3 regions of the Blautia stercoris genome follow, and region 1 is predicted to be linked to each of the others. Evidence: riboswitches for the same ligand, from Rfam matches in the RefSeq annotation. Region 1 holds a riboswitch; each other region holds the start of a gene.
The links. A riboswitch is a leader RNA that binds a small molecule or an ion and turns the genes downstream of it on or off. The one in region 1 is predicted to bind thiamine pyrophosphate.
Positions count from the first base shown of each region.

Region 2: linked by a shared signal. The riboswitch ahead of thiW (energy coupling factor transporter S component ThiW) and the one ahead of thiS (sulfur carrier protein ThiS) in region 1 are both predicted to bind thiamine pyrophosphate.
Region 3: linked by a shared signal. The riboswitch ahead of thiD (bifunctional hydroxymethylpyrimidine kinase/phosphomethylpyrimidine kinase) and the one ahead of thiS (sulfur carrier protein ThiS) in region 1 are both predicted to bind thiamine pyrophosphate.

Region 1 covers NZ_BAAHYF010000001.1:1,697,593-1,700,872, reverse strand. The annotation lists gene ACYQ2D_RS08225 (sensor histidine kinase) at 1-350, shown strand, start outside; gene ACYQ2D_RS08220 (response regulator transcription factor) at 351-1,040, shown strand; TPP riboswitch at 1,085-1,191, shown strand; gene thiS (sulfur carrier protein ThiS) at 1,477-1,674, shown strand; gene thiF (sulfur carrier protein ThiS adenylyltransferase ThiF) at 1,676-2,302, shown strand; gene ACYQ2D_RS08205 (thiazole synthase) at 2,380-3,150, shown strand; gene thiH (2-iminoacetate synthase ThiH) at 3,170-3,280, shown strand, end outside.
Region 2 covers NZ_BAAHYF010000002.1:741,744-745,023, reverse strand. The annotation lists gene ACYQ2D_RS13210 (SulP family inorganic anion transporter) at 1-317, opposite strand, end outside; gene ACYQ2D_RS13205 (iron-containing alcohol dehydrogenase) at 333-1,511, opposite strand; TPP riboswitch at 1,628-1,731, shown strand; gene thiW (energy coupling factor transporter S component ThiW) at 1,820-2,383, shown strand; gene thiM (hydroxyethylthiazole kinase) at 2,337-3,155, shown strand; gene ACYQ2D_RS13190 (sugar O-acetyltransferase) at 3,193-3,280, opposite strand, start outside.
Region 3 covers NZ_BAAHYF010000002.1:498,985-502,264, reverse strand. The annotation lists gene cytX (putative hydroxymethylpyrimidine transporter CytX) at 1-1,075, opposite strand, end outside; gene thiD (bifunctional hydroxymethylpyrimidine kinase/phosphomethylpyrimidine kinase) at 1,072-1,872, opposite strand; TPP riboswitch at 2,016-2,122, opposite strand; gene ACYQ2D_RS12090 (NUDIX hydrolase) at 2,381-2,908, opposite strand; gene ACYQ2D_RS12085 (GH1 family beta-glucosidase) at 2,905-3,280, opposite strand, start outside.

The DNA.
Region 1 (3,280 bases):
AACAGATTAAGCGAGTGATTAATAACATTACCAGCAATTCTTTGAAATATATGGACAGCACCAGAGCACGCCGAATTAATTTAAGAGTAAAAGATGTCGGAGATTTTATTCAGGTAGAAATCGAAGATAACGGAAAAGGAATCTCAGCAAAAGATTTACCAAATATCTTTGAACGGTTCTACCGAACAGATGCGTCAAGAAATTCTTCTAAAGGCGGAAGTGGAATCGGTCTTTCGATTGTAAAGAAAATTATGGAGGATCATGGAGGAAAAGTCTGGGCAACCAGCAAGGAAAATATTGGTACAGTCATGTACTTTGTTTTAAGAAAATACCAGGAGGTTTATCAGTAAATGAGTAAAATTTTAATTATTGAAGATGAAGAGGCAATTGCTGATTTAGAGAAGGATTATCTGGAGTTGAGCGGATTTGAAGTGGAAATCGAAAACCGCGGAGATGTCGGATTAAAAAAGGCATTAGAGGGAGAGTATGATTTATTTATCCTTGATTTAATGCTTCCGGAAGTAGATGGATTTGAAATCTGTCGTGAAATCCGAAATGTGAAAAACACACCGATTATCATGGTTTCTGCAAAGAAAGATGATATTGATAAAATCCGTGGTCTTGGACTTGGCGCAGATGATTATATGACAAAACCGTTTAGCCCGAGTGAGCTGGTTGCAAGGGTAAAAGCCCATCTGGCTCGTTATGAACGCCTGATTGGAACCGGAGTACAGGAAAATGATATCATCGAAATCCGCGGCTTAAAGATTGATAAGACAGCAAGACGTGTCTGGATTAATGGAGAAGAGAAGAACTTCACAACCAAAGAATTTGATTTATTAACCTTCCTTGCACAGAATCCAAACCGTGTCTTTACAAAAGACGAACTCTTTAAAGAAATCTGGGCGATGGAATCCATTGGTGATATTGCGACAGTAACCGTACACATTAAAAAGATTCGTGAAAAGATTGAATTAAATACAGCAAAACCACAGTATATTGAGACAATCTGGGGTGTTGGATATCGTTTCAAAGTCTGAAAAAATATACTTGACAAATACGCAAGAATATCGTACAGTAAAGTGGTAAAAACAAGGGGAGCTTATTTGATAGGCTGAGAGGAAGTTAAGAACTTCGACCCATAACCTGATTTGGATAATGCCAACGTAGGGACAGACGTATGAAATGTTGCGGGAAATGTCAGAAGTTGGCACCTCCCGTTTTTTTATGTATCCTCATAATCAAGCACAGAAAGATTCTGAGGGTACGATGCTTTTTAATTATTTGACAATTGAATAAGTAATACCAAGTGATTGAATGAGAGTTCATGAAGGGGTGCACCACCGCGGGTGTATTTCTTTCGTGAACTCTTTTTTATTTCATTAAAAAGTTTTGTCATGAAAAATAAAAAACATGTTCTACAAAATGCCAAACAGGAAAATTAAGAAAGTACATCAAGAAAGTGAGGAGTTTAGAATGATTAAAGTAAATGGAAGAGAGCGGGATTTTGTTCCGAATACCACCATTGCACAGCTCTTAGAGCAGATGGGTTACAACCTGACTCGTGTAGCGGTAGAGTGTAATGGAAAGATTGTTCCAAAGAAGCATTTAGCTGAAACATTAACAACAGATGGAGACGTCTTAGAAGTTGTAAGTTTTGTAGGAGGAGGCTGAGATGTTAACAAAAGAAGAAATCAGGGAGGCGCTTGTTGAACGTCATTCGGAGGAAGTTCAAAGTAAATTAGATGAGGCAAAAGTGGCGATTGCAGGACTTGGCGGACTTGGTTCAAACATTGCATTTTTTCTTACCAGAATCGGTGTGGGACATCTGCATCTGATTGATTTTGATAGAGTAGATATCACGAATTTAAACCGTCAGCAGTATCGCATGGAACATATTGGCAGATACAAGACAGAAGCACTTTTGGAGGAACTTCGGGAAATCAATCCATACCTTGAGGTAGAGACAGACTGTGTGAGAGTGACCGATGAAAATGTAGGGACTTTATTTCACAATGAAGACATTATCTGCGAAGCATTCGACCGTCCGGAAGCAAAAGCAATGTTAGTCAGCGGAGTAGGAGAATATTATCCGGATAAGATTTTAGTCGCCGGCTCCGGCATGGCAGGCTATGGAAGAAGCAACGAGATTGTGACAAGAAAAATCAATGAGCATTTTTATTTATGTGGGGATGCGCATACCGAACCGGTAAAGGGAAGAGGGCTTATGGCACCGAGAGTTGCAATCTGTGCAGCACATCAGGCAAATCTGATTACAGAACTGATTATCAGAGGCAAATAGAGAAGATAAAAAGAAAGTTAAAAAGAAAATAAAATAAGAAAAAATAGGATATAGAAAACCAGATGGAGGAAAACAAAATGAATAATGATACATTTACACTTGGGGGACATACATTTGAGTCTCGCTTTATTTTAGGTTCAGGAAAATATTCCCTGGATTTAATCAAAGCAGCAGTGGAAAAAGCAGGAGCACAGATTATTACATTGGCACTGAGACGTGCAAATGAGGGAGGAATGGCAAATATCTTAGACTACATTCCTGAAAATGTTACGCTGCTTCCAAATACATCGGGTGCAAGAAATGCAGAAGAAGCAGTGCGTATTGCAAGACTTTCCAGAGAACTCGGCTGTGGAGATTTTGTAAAAATCGAAGTCATCCATGATTCAAAATATCTGTTTCCGGATAACTATGAAACCATCAAGGCAACGGAAATTCTGGCAAAAGAGGGATTTGTCGTTATGCCATATATGTATCCGGATTTAAATGTGGCAAGAGAACTTCGGGATGCCGGTGCAGCGTGTGTAATGCCTCTTGGTTCTCCGATTGGTTCAAATAAAGGAATTTGCACAAAAGAATTTATTCAGATTTTAATTGATGAAATTGATTTACCGATTATTGTAGATGCAGGAATCGGTAAACCATCTCAGGCATGTGAGGCAATGGAAATGGGGGCAGCAGCAGTTATGGCAAATACTGCAATTGCAACAGCAGGTGACATTCCGGCGATGGCAGAGGCATTTAAGAAAGCAATTGAAGCAGGAAGAGCCGCTTATCTGGCAGGTATGGGACGTGTCATGGAAAAAGGAGCAAGTGCATCTTCTCCGCTTACCGGATTTTTACAGGATTAAGAGCGGGGGGAGAAAAAAGATGAGTACAGAAAACCATGTAAATGAGAGTATTTTAAATGATGAAATTAAAGAGTGGCAGAAGAAAAACCGTATCGACCACATGACTTATTTAAAAGGAATGGAAGTGCTT
Region 2 (3,280 bases), on a different contig from region 1:
AGCGCAATCACAGGCACATACTGCATTGCCTCTTTACTTCCACTCTCAATCCCAAGTGAAACAAGTGCTGCTCCCACAATCGCTGCCGGTGCAGCATCTACACCAAAGATAAACTGTTTTGAAGTAGAAAACAGTGCAAAGAATAAAATCGGAAAGACCGAACCATAAAGTCCATAGACTGCCGGAAGTCCTGCAATCTGTGCATATCCCATCGAAATCGGAATCGACACCGCTGCCATAATAATTCCTGAAAAAATATCTTTTTTTAAGTATTCTTTTTTATAATTTTTTAATGTCGGAAATAATAAACCCTTCATACGTTTCATTCCTTATTATTTTGCCATTTCATAGATTGCCAGCATATCTGCCTCATATAATACTTTTGCAGAGCCCTTATGTCCGCCTGTATTTAAACTGCATTTATGTGCCAGTTCTTTTAATTCTTCTTCACTCGGAGTCAGCCCCAGCTCACGAAGATTGGTCGGCATCTTTATTTCACGGAAAAATGCCTCCATTGCTTCAATTCCATGCACTGCCATTTCCTCTGCATCTCCGGTATCTTCAAGTCCCATTACCCGCACTGCAAATTTGTGGAAACGTTCCGGAATTTCTTTATAGACATATCTGGCCCAGCTTCCCCAAAGTGCTGCAAGTCCTGCTCCATGTGCCACATCATACATACCGCCAAGTTCATGTTCCAGTGCATGTGTTGCAAAATCATTTCCACCATTTCCACATCCGGTTAAGCCGTTATGAGAAAGACTTCCTGCCCACATTACTTCAGCTCTGGCATTGTAATCTTTTGGATTTTCTTTTAAGATCTTTGTATTTTCAATCACTGTACGCATCAATGCTTCGGCAATGCTGTCTGTCAGCTCCATATTTTCCCCTTTGGTAAAATAACGCTCCATTGTATGCATTAAAATATCGGTGCATCCGCATGCAGTCTGATAATCCGGCAGCGTCATAGTCAGTTCCGGATTCATAATCGCAAACTTCGGACGGCAGTATTCACTGTGATATCCGGTTTTAATCCATCCATCTTCATTTGTGATAACAGAAGAATCACTCATCTCACTTCCTGTTGCTGAAATGGTTAAAATAACACCGATTGGCAGACAGCCTGCCGCACTTCTTTTATGAGAATAAAAATCCCATACATCACCACCATTTGCAACTCCATATCCGATTGCCTTTGCAGAGTCAATGACACTTCCTCCGCCGACTGCCAGGATAAAATCAACACCTTCTTTTTTGCAAAGTTCAATTCCTTCCTTTACAAGCGAAAGTCTTGGATTCGGAACCACTCCGCCCAGTTCTGTATATGCAAGGTTTTCTTTTTCCAATGCCTGTTTTACGCGGTCTAACAATCCCGTCCGTTTTACACTTCCACTTCCGTAATGAATCAAAACTTTTTTACAGTTTTGTGCCTTTACAAGTTCTCCTGTCTTTTCTTCTGTGTCTTTTCCAAATACTACCTGTGTGGGTGCATAATAATTAAAGTGAAACATCCTCTGATCCTCCTGTTATTTTCTTACTTTTTGAGTTGTTATAAGTATAATACCTGTGTTTTCAGAATACAAGTTGACTTTACATTTCTATTGTGATAATCTTTTTACGATTTAAGTAGAAACAATACGGGAGCTTGTGTGACAGGCTGAGAGGAAGATATTAGCTTCGACCGCACCTGATTTGGATAATACCAGCGTAGGAAATCATAAGAATTTATAATTTTAACCATATCTGCTCCGGATTTCCAAATCCAGGGCATTTTTACTTTATTCAAAAAATTTTTATAAATAAAGAAAGGATACGCTTTATGAAAACAGAACATTCTCACTTACTTCGCATGGTTATGCTTGCCATGTTAGTTGCCATCGGTGTTGTCATCTCTCCGATTCTAAGAATCGAAGGAATGTGTCCGACTGCACATTTTATTAACATTGTCTGCTCCGTGCTTCTTGGACCTTGGTATTCCCTTCTATGCGCAACTTTAATCGGAATCATCCGTATGATGATGATGGGAATTCCTCCGCTTGCCTTAACCGGAGCCGTATTTGGAGCATTTTTATCCGGTGTCTTTTATCGGGCTTCCGGTGGTAAAATCATCTGCGCTGTCTTAGGTGAAATCTTTGGAACCGGAATTATCGGTTCTCTGGTTTCTTACCCTGTTATGGCAATTCTTATGGGAAGAGGCGGTTTAACCGCATTTTACTATACCCCAATGTTTTTAGCTGCTACGACAATGGGCGGAACAGTTGCCTGGTTCTTCTTAAAAACCTTAAGTCAGGCAGGTGTTCTTGCCGAGTTTCAAAGAAATCTTGGAGCAAAAGTTTATGATAAAAAAGTTAGAAAATCTAAAAGAACAAAATCGACTCACTAAACCACTGATTCACTGCATTACCAATCCAATTTCCATCCATGACTGTGCAAATATCGTTCTTGCCTCCGGCGCACGCCCGATTATGGCAGAACACCCGCTTGAAGTTGCTGAAATTACAAGCACTGCACAGGTTCTTGCTTTAAATCTTGGAAATATTACTGATGCAAGAATGGAAGCCATGCCGATTGCGTTAAAGACTGCGGTACAAAAAGAAATTCCGGTGCTTCTTGACCTTGTCGGAACTGCATGCAGTACGCTTCGAAAAAATTTTGCAAAAGAATTACTGAAAATTCATGTCCCTTCGGTTTTAAAGGGAAATATGTCAGAACTGCTTGCCATGATAGAGGAAGAATCCCACGCTGTCGGAATCGACGCCGGAGAAAAAGATTCCATCACCGACGAAAATCGAAATAGACTGACCAAACTCTTTCAGAAAAAAGCCGATGAATGGAATACAGTTTTTCTCATCACCGGAAAAGAAGACATGATTGTATCAAAAGATGAGTGTTTCTTTGTCCAAAATGGTTCACCCGCTATGGCAAATATTACCGGAACCGGCTGTATGCTTGGGATGGTCTGTGCTTCCTATCTTGCCTCTGCCTCAAATGCTTTTAACGCCGCTCTGACTTCGACTGTTGAATTTGGAATTGCCGGAGAACTCGCCGCAAAAAAGACAATGGCTCCTGGGTCTTTTCAGGTTCAGCTATTGGATTCCTTCTATCAGTTGACCGAAGCAAAACGAGATTCACTTGCAAAAATAATCGTGTATTAAATATAAAGAGGAGACTTTTGGTCTCCTCGAATAATGATTACAGCTCTATTTTCCGATCTTTGAAATAATATTCCTTGTCATGCTCATTGATTTCTCCTATCACCTTACACGGTATTCCATAAGCA
Region 3 (3,280 bases), on a different contig from region 1:
GACGATAAATCACAAAACCAACAAGCCACACCGCCAGATTTCTCCACTGAAATGCAGATTTTTGGGCATCTGCCTTTTTTAACATAAAGTAATCTGCAATTTGCACTGCAATCATCGGTGCAAACACAGAACCAATCAGATATAAGAAATTTGTAATGTTATCCATTGGATACACAATTGCGGCAATTGTTCCAATTATCGTTACTACAATTGCTGCCCATTTTTCCTGAATTTTAGAGGAAATCGATACGCTAGAAACTCCTGCGGAATAAGCATCCAAAAAGGTTGTTGTGACTGTGGAAAATACAATAATTAAAAGTCCCACAATACCAAATCCTGTTTTTAACATAATCTGCGCAATGTCATATTCACCTGTAAAAATAGCTGCTCCCATACCAATCATATACATAAAAATGCTGACCAGACTGTAAACAACTACACTTGCAAATGTCGCTGCAAATGGTTTTTCTGCTTCTCTTGTATAGTCACTGATCAGTGGCAGCCAGGAAAGCGGCATTGCTACCGCAAGCTCTACTGCGGCTCCAAATGTCAGACTTCCATCATCTACAATTGCCGGCATGCTTCCATTTCCAAAAAAGATAACTTTAAAAAGTACCAACGATAAGATAAAAAGTGCAGTCATTGCAACGGTGTTTAATTTACCAAGATTTGTAATCCCAATCAGAATCCATACAATAATCAGAACACCGATAATAATCGCCCAAATCCAAATGCCGGTATGTAGCACACCATCTGCTGCAAGTGCACCGTCATAAATCATAATTGCAGTCCAACCCACAAGCTGTAAGACATTTAAAATGGCAAATAAAAGGCTTCCCCTTTCACCAAAACTCATTTTTACTGTTTCCATGGCACTTTTACGTTCTTTTGCACCAATCATTCCCGCTGCAAACATCATAAGTCCGCCAATCAGATGTCCCAGTAAAATCGCTGCCATTGCTTTTCCAAAGCCAAGTGGTGCAAAATAAGTACCGGTCAGGATTTCAGCTAAAGATACCCCTGCACCAAACCAAATCAGTCCGTTTGAAAAAACGGAAGTTCTCTTTTCACTCATCCCTCGTACTCTCCTTTGACTGCAAACGCATGATTCATCGGTCCGCTTCCTTTTCCAAGGTCAAGCATAGCGGCAAGTGCGCCGGAAATATAATTTTTTGCATATTTTACGGAAGTTTCCAAATCTCTTCCTTTTGCAAGATTTGACGCAATCGCTGAAGAAAGAGTGCAGCCGGTTCCGTGTGTATTAGAATTATCAATTCTCTTTCCATGGAACCATACCGGCGCTTTTCCTTTTTGAAAAAGCAGGTCGTTCGCATCATTTAACTGATGTCCGCCTTTTAATAAAACTGCACAGTCGAATTTCTCACAAATAAGCTCTGCTGCTTTTTCCATATCTGCTTCTGATTTAATTTCCATCTCAGAAAGAACTTCTGCTTCCGGAATATTTGGAGTAATCACTGTTGCAAGCGGTAATAGTTTACTTTTCAATACACTGATAGCATCTTCACTAATCAGTCTTGCCCCACTGGTTGCCACCATAACAGGGTCTACTACGATATTTTTTGCGTGATACTCAGTCAGTTTTTCTGCAATGGTTTCAATCAGCTCACTTGAAGAAACCATTCCTGTCTTAATCGCATCCGGATAAATATCTGTAAAAATACTATCAAGCTGCTCTGCCAAAAATTTTGGTGTTACCTCCATAATATCTGTTACGCCAGTTGTATTCTGAGCAGTCAACGCCGTAATCGCACTCATCGCATACACGCGATTTGCGGTCATTGTCTTAATATCTGCCTGAATGCCGGCGCCTCCACTGGAATCACTTCCAGCAATTGTTAATGCTGTGTACATCATTTTTTCCTCCTTGTTCTTTGCATTAATTTTATAGAGCGACAAAAGGTGGTGCCCCCAATCTGCCGCTGTTATGCCTTGAATCTTTCAATGTATTTTAAAAATGCAGGAACCCAACGAAAGATTCCTGCATCTAAAACACATATCTGTGATTCATTATCTCCCTACGTTGGCATTACCCAAATCAGGTTCTGGGTTAAAGCATCCGCTTACTCTCAGCCTGCTTACGCAAGCACCCCGCTTTTTATAACAATTTTATTATACACCCTTATCTTGAAAATACAAGTTTTTGATGCTATTTTTCCCTTGAACCCAAATAGCAGGTGCAACTGATATAATAATCTATCGCACCTGCCATCTTCCTTCATCGTTCTTACGATCGAGGTAAAGCCTTTTCCACTCCAATAATTTGTTATATGCTTTTCTTCAAGATTTCAATCTCGCATTTTATGACTTTCTTCAAGATTTTATTTTACGTTTTTATGACTTTCTTCAAAATTTTATTTTTCTACCGGCTCATCCATCTTGCCCAGGCTGCCAGCCCTGCTCCATGTTTTATTTCACCTGATGCCACCATTCTTTTAAATTCTTCTATCGAGACTTCATGAAGTTTCAGCACCTCTGCCGGGTCCAAAGATTCCTCCCCCTGCTTTCCACAACAAATTGCAAAAAGATGGATTTTCTCATTCGTCGAACCAAACGACGGATAAAAATCTCCAAGCGGAATCACCTCTTCTGCTTCATATCCCGTTTCTTCTTTCAATTCACGTACTGCTGCCTGCTCTGCTGTTTCCCCCGGGTCTATCAGTCCTCCCGGAAGCTCCGTCTGCCACAAGCGGATTGGATAACGATATTCCTTCAGCGTAATAATATTTTCTCCATGAAACGGAAGAATACTTACTCCTTCAATCATTTCAAGATAATCATAAGGTCGGATCTGATTTTTCACCCGTACTTTATCCTGTACAAGTGTAAAGCGACCCAGCTTTATTTTCTCTGACTCTACTGTTTCAAATGGACTTTTTATTTCCTTCATATTTCTTCCCCATTTGTCTTAATGACATGTTTATACCAATACGCCGAATCCTTTAGAATTCTCTGCTGATTACGATAATCCACATACACAAGTCCAAATCGGTCAGAATAACCTTTTGCCCATTCAAAGTTATCCATCAATGACCACTGGAAATATCCTCTGATATCCACCTCTGTTGCAGCTCTTTTTAGTTCATGCAGATATCTTCCAAGAAAATCAATTCGATTCGGATCATGCACTTTTCTATCCAGTGAAATCACGTCATGGCAAGATAAACCATTTTCTGTGATATAAATTGGTTTTTGATATCTTTCATATAAGAATTTTGGTCCCCAATATAAACATTCCGGAGTAACCGGCCACTGTATCGCT